Nitratifractor salsuginis DSM 16511: one gene and its partner. The main gene of each other region encodes a partner of the protein of the gene in region 2 in a complex. Links are inferred from orthologs where the notes say so. Each region holds a gene or a part of one and is shown on either strand. Other genes may lie near its edges.

Region 1 (3,662 bases), 610 kb from region 2 along the record:
GAGAAAGTCATAGACCGAAGCGATCTCCAGGTTTTTCACGTCGAGCTCCAGCTCGACATCCGCCCTTCCCCGATCCATCACTGTGATGGGCAGGCGGGAGCGGATCGTGGGCAACACTGAAGCTTTGGAGCGAAAAAGGAGGATGAAACTCTTGTTGGGGGGAGGCTCTTCGATCACTTTGAGGAGTTTGTTCTGCACTACGTCGCTGAAGCTGTCACCCCCCAGCAGGATCACCTGGGGCTCTTCGCTGGCCAGATAAGCCTTTTCCAGGGCCAGGGAGACATCCTCGACCTTGAAGCTCCCTTCCCTGAGGATGGGGATGAGCCTTGCTCCCATACGCTGAACCGATTCTCCGATCTCCTCGGCAAGGCTTTCGAAGGGGGCGGAGGTCACCAGGACCCGGCTTTTGAGCCAATCCATCAATCCAACGCCACCTCATTGAAGAGGGCCGCCTCCACCGTCCGGTCGAAGAGGCGATAGAGTTGCAGGAGCTTGATATCCAGGAGCGGGTCGTGCCGGCGCAGGGAAAAGCTCCCCGGGACCTGCTCATCCAAAAGCCAGAGGAAATTCCCTTCGTTACTCAGGGCGATCTTGGCGTAGCGGTGGCTCCCCTCGCCGATATACCAGAAAAAATACCCCTCGGGAAAAGAGATCTCCAGCATATCCTCCAGCAGTTGCTGATCCTGGGAACTCTCGATCTCCGGGAGGTTGGGGAAAAGCTGCTTCAGGGGATAGACCGGGAGAAAGGGGCGGCGGCGCTGGGGGTTGTTGATGGAGCCCAGGACATAATGAGCGAACCACTCCCGGGCCGGATCGGTCAGCAGCAGCATACTCTGCCCCTCCAGGAGCCGAGAGACGGCACTTTTGGCGGGGGGGACCCAGTCGAAGCGAAACTCCTCCATCCAGCTGAAATCGGAATTCTCAGCCCGGATCGCCTCCAGGGTCCACTCCAGGAGCTGCTGCATTATTTATCCAGTTCGTAGGTCTCGTGGAGCACCCGTACCGCCAATTCGCCGTATTTTTCGTCGACGATCATCGAGATCTTGATCTCACTGGTGGAGATCATCTCGATGTTGATGTTATTCTCGGCCATCGCGCTGAAGGCTTTGGCGGCGATGCCGCTGTGGGACTTCATCCCGACCCCGACGATGGAGACTTTGCAGACATTCTCATCGTAATCGGCTTCGCCGAAATCCTTCTCGAAGCTGCCGATGACCTTCTTGGCCGCCTCCAGCTCACTCTGGGGGACGGTAAAACCGAGGTTGGTCTTCCCCTCTTTGCTGGCATTCTGGATAATCATATCGACATTGATCTGCTCATCGGCCAGGCGGTTGAAGATCTCCGCCGCGATCCCGGGACGATCCTCCACATCCCGCAAGGAGACCCTTGCCTGATTCTTATCTAGTGCGATTCCGCTGACCAAAACTGCTTCCATTGCTTCATTCTCCTCTGCGATAATTGTACCCGGTCCGTCACTGAACGAACTCTTGGCGATGATCTTGACCCCCATCTTCTTGGCCAGTTCCACGGAGCGGTTCTGCAAAACCTTCGCTCCCAGGCTGGAGAGCTCCAGCATCTCGTCGTAGGAGATGTAATCGAGCTTTTTGGCTTTGGGTTCAATACGCGGATCAGTAGTGTAGATGCCGTCGACGTCGCTATAGATTTCACAGGCATCGGCGTGCAGGGCCCCCGCCAGCGCCACAGCGCTGAGGTCGCTGCCGCCCCGGCCGAGGGTCGTGACCTCTCCCTTCTCATTGATCCCCTGAAAACCGGCGACGATGACGATCTTGCCCTCTTTGATCCGCTCTTCGATGGCGGAAGTATCGATCGACTCGATTCGGGCATAGGTGTGGGTGCCGTCGGTCTTGATCCCCGCCTGACGGCCGGTCATCGCAATGGCGTCGTAGCCCATCTCCTGCAAAGCGATGGCCAAAAGCGAAGCAGTGACCCGCTCGCCGGAGCTGAGCAGGATATCCATTTCCCGCTTGGAAGGGGTCTTGGAGAAGTGGTGGGCATAGTCGATGAGCTTGTTGGTCTCCCCGCTCATAGCCGAGACGACCACGACCAGATCATTCCCCTCTTCCCGTGCCTTGGCCACTCGCTTGGCGACATTTTCGATGCGTTCCAGGCTTCCGACACTGGTTCCGCCGTATTTCTGTACGATGAGCATCTACAACAATCCTTTTTTGATGAAATAGTCGACCACCTGCCGATAGACCCTTCGTTTGAAAAAGGTGATCCGGCGGAACAGTTCGTCCATCTCCACATATTTGTACTCTTCAAACTCCGGTGCTTCGAAGGAGTTGAGATCGATCTTCGCCCCCTCTTTGAGCTTGACCAGAAAATACTTCTGGCGCTGCCCTTTGAAAGGGTAACGTCTGGGGTTCCGACTCTTTTTGGGAAAATCGTAGCTGATCCACTCGGGATACTCGGCGATAATCTCTACTTCGTCGGTTCCGATCTCCTCCTTCAGTTCACGCAGCAGCGCTTCCCGGGGAGATTCGCCCTCGTCGATCCCTCCCTGGGGAAACTGCCACCCCTTGCGCATCCCTTTGCGTCGGGCGATCATAAACTCTTTGCGTTCCGGATAGTTCGGCGAGAGTACAATGGCGGCCACATTGGGCCGATACTCTTTATATTTTCCCATTGTCAACCCGCTTGCCGTGCCTGCCGCACTAGCGGACGAAGCACAATTATTTTGCTACTATTTTAACGGAAAAGGCATTACAGCCTTTTGAAACGAGAGGAGTTTTCTCCAAAATATGCTGCTTTATATTCACATCCCCTACTGCGATTCCAAATGCCATTATTGCAGTTTCAACTCCTATACCGGGCGCTTTGATACCCGCCCGGACTATATGAAGGCGCTGCACCGTCAACTCCTCTTTGAACTGGAGCGCTTCGAGGCGACCCCCGGCTCCATCGAAACTCTCTTCATCGGCGGCGGAACCCCCAGCACGGTCCCACCCGAACTCTACGCCCCTCTTTTTGAAACCCTCAAACCCTACCTGGCCTCCGAAGCGGAGCTCAATTGCGAAGCCAACCCCAACTCCGCTTCGGACACGTGGCTGAAGGGAATGAAAGCGCTGGGGATCAACCGGATCAGTTTCGGGGTCCAGAGCTTCGACCCCGACAAGCTCAAGCGCCTGGGGCGGGCCCACACACCCCGGCAGGCAATCGAAGCGGTGGAGCGTGCTGCCGACATAGGCTTCAAGCGCCTCTCCCTCGATCTGATCTACAACTGCGCCGGAGATGACCGTGAGCTGCTCAATCGGGATCTCGACATCGCCTCGGACCTTCCCGTCGGTCACCTCTCCGCCTACGAGCTGACCATCGAAGAAGGCACCCCCTTCGCCCAAACGCCTGACGTACGCCAGGAGAATGTGGCCCTGGCCCGATGGATGGCCCGGGCGATCGAAGAGCGGGGCTTGCCCCAGTACGAGATCTCAAATTTCGGCGATCCCTGCCGCCACAATCTGGGCTATTGGCAGCTAAAAGACTACATCGGGCTGGGGGCGGGAGCGGTGGGCTTCCGGCAGGACCGCCGCTACTACCCCCCTACCGCCCTGGATCGCTACCTGGCGAACCCGCTCTCCCATCGGACCGAGATCCTCTCCGCGGAAGATCTCAAGACCGAGCGCCTCTTTTTGGGATTGCGCTCC
Region 2 (4,778 bases):
TAAATCCTTATAGGTAGACAGAAATGCAGGGATAAAGGTGACAATAATTGATCAGATAAATAAAAAAGAAATCAGATTTTGAAAGATTGCGGAGATGAAAGCTAATGGTGGCCCCAAGAGGACTTGAACCTCTGACCACCACCATGTCAAGGTGGTGCTCTACCAACTGAGCTATGGGACCGTTGGTGAAGGGTTGGAATTATAGAGTCTGATTCCTTAAAAAGAGATAAAAGATCTCTAACCCTTCCCAATGACCCGGCAGTGAAGAACCTCATCGAGAATCTGACGGGCCACCAGCTCGGAGGCATTGACGATGCAGTCGACCCCGAAACTGCGGATAATCTCCTCCTGACTGCGGTTGCGCACCGCCACCACCGTATGGACTTCGGGGGCGACCCGGCGCAGGGCATCGACCACCAGACGGGTCTTTTCGGCGTTCTCGATCGCCACGACGATCGCCCGGGCACGGGGAGCCCCCGCCTCTTTGAGGATGCGGTCGGAAGCGGCGTTGGCCAGAAGGATGGGTTCTTCCCGCTCTCTCGCCTCCTGAACCAGCCGGTAGTCGTGCTCTATGATGAGGTAGGGGATGGAGCGTTCTTTGAGCTCTGCGGCGACCTTACGCCCCAGAGGGCCGTAGCCCAGGATCAGGACGTGGTCGCGATAGCCCGCAGAGCTGATAGGAATATCCTCCTCCGGCTCCCGGGAGAAAAACCAATCGGCGATGCTCCGCAGATGATTGATCACGAAGGGGGTGACGATCATACTCAGCACCACCGTCACGATCAGGATCTGATCAAGTTCCGGCTCGATGAGCCGGTTTTGGGCAGCAATGGCGAAGATCGCCAGGGCGAACTCCCCCACCTGCATCAGGGCCAATGCGCTCTTGAGCGCCGTGCGGGGTTGCAGGAATCGGCCCAGCAGGAGATAGATCACCAGGGCCTTCGCCAGCATTACCCCCGCGAGGATCCCCGGGATGAGGAGCCAGTGACTCAGGATCGTCTCCGGCTCGATCTGCATCCCGATGGTGACGAAGAAGATCCCCAGGAAGATATCCCGAAAGCTCATCAGGTCCGCTTCGATCCGGTATTTGAAGCGGGTCTCCGCCAGGGTCATCCCCGCCAGGAAGGCCCCCAGAGAGTAGCTGAAGCCCAGGATATGGGCCAGATAGGAGACCCCCACCACGATCATCAACGCGGCGACAAGGAAGATCTCTTCCGAATCGGTCGAGAGGGTCCAGGCCAAAAAACGCTCCAGCACGAAACGCCCCAACACGAAGATGATCAGCAGCAGCACCGCCGCATCGATCGTCGTCCAGAGCAGCAGATCGGCGACGGAACGCCCCGTGGCGGTAAAGAGGGAGAGCATCAGGAGCAGGGGGATCACCGCAATATCCTGCATCAACAAAATCCCCAGCACCACCCGCCCGTAGCCGCTGTGGAGCTCGTTGCGCTCGGTGAGCATCTTGAGCACGATGGCGGTGGAGGAGAGGGCCAGGGAGAAGCCGATGATGATGGAGGCTTTGAGGTCCAGGCCCAGGATCTCATGGCAAAAAGCGCCAAAGAGGTTGCCCGTAACGATCATTTGCAATCCGCCGTAGAGGAAGACCTCTTTGCGCATCGCTTTGAGATGGCGCACGGAGAACTCCAGGCCGATGGTAAACATCAAAAAGACAATCCCAAACTCCGCCAATTGGTGGAGCCCCTCGTCGTGCCTGGCGTGGGTGAGGCCGAAGATTTGGCTGATGATGGCCCCGGAGATGATGTAGCCGATGACGGTGGGGATCTCGTAACGCTTAAAAAGGACATTGAGCAAGGTCGCGATGATGATGGTGGTGAGGATGATCGTCAGCAGATTGTCCATAGGCGATCCTTTATCGGGCAAGGGGTGATGAGCGTCAGATGAGCGTCAAGTGTTGAGCGCTGAGCGTTGAGAGAGTGTATTATTACCGCACCAAGTAATTGATTCCTCACTCAATCAGTTACTCATTACTCGGTTGCTCGGTTGCTCATTACTTGTCAAAGCATATAGTGGGGAATATCGAGGGTCAGCTCCGCGACGAAGGTTTTGTCCACCTTGCCGCCAAAGCGGTAGCGCCCCTCTTTGTACTCCAGATAGAGTTCGTCGCCACTGCGGGGGAAGACGATACAGAGGTCCCGAGCCTTGCCTTCTTCTCTGGCGCGAACGTAGCAGGCGGTCATCCCGGTACCGCAGGCGAGGGTTTCACCCTCGACTCCCCGCTCGTAGGTGCGCAGACGCAGCTCATCCTCGGCGACGGTGTAGATGTTGACGTTGGCGTCGTACTTCTCCCGGAGGCGGCGGGCCATCTCCAGGTCGAAGTTCTCCAGATCCTCCACCTCGGCGACCAGATGGGGAACCCCGGTATCGATGAGCCACCACTGCAGCCCCTCCTCTTCGATATCCCGTCGGAGAATCTTGGGCTCGAGCATATCGGTGACCACATAGAGGCCGTTGACCTCTGCGGTGATCACCCCCGCGCCAGTGAGAAACTCCGCACGGTCATTGACGCTGATTCCTTTTTCGACGGCATAGTGGGCCACCGCCCGGGTAGCGTTGCCGCACATCGTCGCTTCACTGCCGTCGCTGTTGTAAAACTCCCACTCGAAGTCATATTCGGCGTGAGGGATCAGCACGACCATCCCGTCGGCACCCACCCCTTTGTGGCGGTCACAGAGCAGCTTGGCCAACTCGTGGCGGTCCCGCTTCTGATTGTCGTGAAAGATGACGAAATCGTTGCCGTTGGCGTTATATTTGGTGACGAACATTGCAAACCTTCGGTTTTGTTGGTTTTGTTATTGGTATATTTGTGTATTGGTTATTGGTATTTCAGTGCAACGCAACACCAATAGATAAATGTACCAATACACCAATATACCAAAACGTTTCATTCAAACGTTTTGAGAATTCCCTCTTTGACCCGCTCACACTCTCTGGAGAGCTGCTTCAGGTCCCCGCTGTTGTCGATCACCCAGGTGGCCCGTTTACGCTTCTCTTCGATGTCGAGCTGGGCGTCAATGCGCCGCTTCGCCTCCTCTTCACTGAAGCCGTCCCGCTCCATCAGCCGTCGCAACTGAATCTCCTTTGGAGTATAGACGACAACGCTCTTTTCGATGGGATACTCCCCGCTCTCGAAAAAGAGGGGAATGTCGATAAGGTAAGGTTTGCCCAGACGCTCCTGCTCTTCACTCCGGCGCAGAATCTCTTCGCGGATGGGAGGGTGCAGGATCGCTTCCAGGGCTTTGCGCTCTTCGGGATGGGCGAAGATATGGGCTCCCAGCGCTTTGCGGTCTATTTTGCCCCCCTCGGTGAGGAATTCGGCCCCGAAGCGCTTCACCACCTCATCGGCATGGCGGTCGAGCATTTCGTGGGCGATGGCGTCGGCATCGATGACCCGGAAACCGTAGAGCTGGAGCAGGGCGGTCGCGGTGCTCTTACCCGTAGCAATCCCTCCGGTGAGGATGACGGCGTGCTCGTAAGCCATCAGCGCTTGATAATCCCCAGATATTCCCGATTGACGAAGGTCGGGGTCTGAAAGGCGGCGACGGCGATGTCGCTGTTGTAGTAGCGGAACCCGTCGGTCAGGTCCGCCCGCTGGAGGTTGATATCGGCCGTGGGGTGGTAGAAGCGGCTGGCCAGGACCAGGTAGCGGTTGGGGAGGATCCCGTCGCTCTGCAGCTCCCCCTCGTAGCGGTAGGGCATCACGATCCGGTAGATCGCCCCCAGGGTCTTGAGCTCCTCTTTGGAGCGCTCCGGCTGGGTGATGATGTCGCTCATCATCGCGCTGGCGAGCCCCTTCTCATCCAAAAGCTTGGTCAGTTCGATCCAAAACTCCCGGTCGGCGCCGAAACGGTCATCAGCCACGATGGCCACATCGAATTTCTTGGCCCCCAGTCCCCGGAGCGCTTCGGCCGCCCCGTGGGCGTCGATATGGATGATCTCTTCGAAGATCGAATATTTCCCCAATTCCGTGCGGATATTGTCGCAACCGCCCACGACCAGGATACGGCGGGGGTCGGCGTGGGTACAGACAGGGACGTGCACCAGCATCTCGTCCCGAATAAAGTGAAACTCTTTCATAGCTCTGCCTTTCTGCTCTGGAAGTTTGGGCGATTTTAACACAAAGAGTTCCCAGCCCCATTAAAACGGAGAAAAGATGATAGAATTTATCCTATTTGTTACCAAGGAGCCTCGATGTGTGACCGCGAAACCCTGACCCGATCGCTTTATTTCCGCCACGCCTGCAAACGCTTCGACCCGGAGCGCAAACTCCCCGAAGCAGACCTCCGCTTCATCCTCGAAGCCGCCCGGCTGGCCCCCTCAGCCTTTGGAATGGAGGCCTGGCGTTTTCTGGTCATCCGGGACCCGGAGCTCAAAGCCACGCTGCGCCCTGTCTGCTGGGACCAGCCCCAGATCACCGAATGCAGCGACCTGGTGGTGATCCTGGGGCAGATCGCTTCGGTGGCCGATCCCGAATATTACAGTGCGATGTTCCGGCGCCGGGGGCTGAGCGAAGAGGCGACCCGGGCCTATATCCGACGCTACGAAGAATATATCGGCAAACTCCACTCCATACAGGGCTGGGTGGCCAAACAGTGCTACATCGCCGCGGACCATATGATGGTCTACGCCTCCCTCATCGGGGTGGACAGCTGTCCCATCGAGGGATTTGAGCCGAGAAAAGTCGACAAGATCCTGGGCCTGGACCGCAAAAAAGAGCGCAGCGTCCTCCTCCTGCCCCTGGGGTATCGCCTCCAGGAGCC

What was found. The genes of interacting proteins can lie anywhere in the genome.
Region 1: the proteins of dapF (region 2) and NITSA_RS03240 are in contact, whole or in part, in a solved structure (PDB 5YGU), measured with the Escherichia coli proteins. The link is inferred for Nitratifractor salsuginis DSM 16511 from one-to-one orthologs.

Annotation. Positions count from the first base shown.
Region 1 is NC_014935.1:641,629-645,290, reverse strand. The notes cover bases 910-3,662. They hold NITSA_RS03240 (RNA pyrophosphohydrolase), read right to left. Parts: upstream 2,648-3,662; coding sequence 2,171-2,647; downstream 910-2,170. Other genes in these bases: hemW (radical SAM family heme chaperone HemW), read left to right, coding at 2,763-3,662; NITSA_RS03245 (aspartate kinase), read right to left, coding at 965-2,170; NITSA_RS03250 (HobA family DNA replication regulator), read right to left, coding at 910-965. Also shown: NITSA_RS03255 (DNA polymerase III, delta' subunit), read right to left, coding at 1-420; more of NITSA_RS03250, read right to left, coding at 420-909. UniProt on the Escherichia coli protein: Master regulator of 5'-end-dependent mRNA decay.
Region 2 is NC_014935.1:30,337-35,114, reverse strand. Bases 900-3,858 are described here. They hold dapF (diaminopimelate epimerase), read right to left. Parts: upstream 2,784-3,858; coding sequence 2,016-2,783; downstream 900-2,015. Other genes in these bases: NITSA_RS00150 (spermine/spermidine synthase domain-containing protein), read right to left, coding at 3,499-3,858; coaE (dephospho-CoA kinase), read right to left, coding at 2,903-3,499; NITSA_RS00165 (cation:proton antiporter), read right to left, coding at 900-1,860. Outside these bases: more of NITSA_RS00165, read right to left, coding at 238-899; more of NITSA_RS00150, read right to left, coding at 3,859-4,095; NITSA_RS00145 (NAD(P)H-dependent oxidoreductase), read left to right, coding at 4,210-4,778. UniProt on the Escherichia coli protein: Involved in the succinylase branch of the L-lysine biosynthesis and in the biosynthesis of the pentapeptide incorporated in the peptidoglycan moiety. Catalyzes the stereoinversion of LL-2,6-diaminopimelate (L,L-DAP) to meso-diaminopimelate (meso-DAP).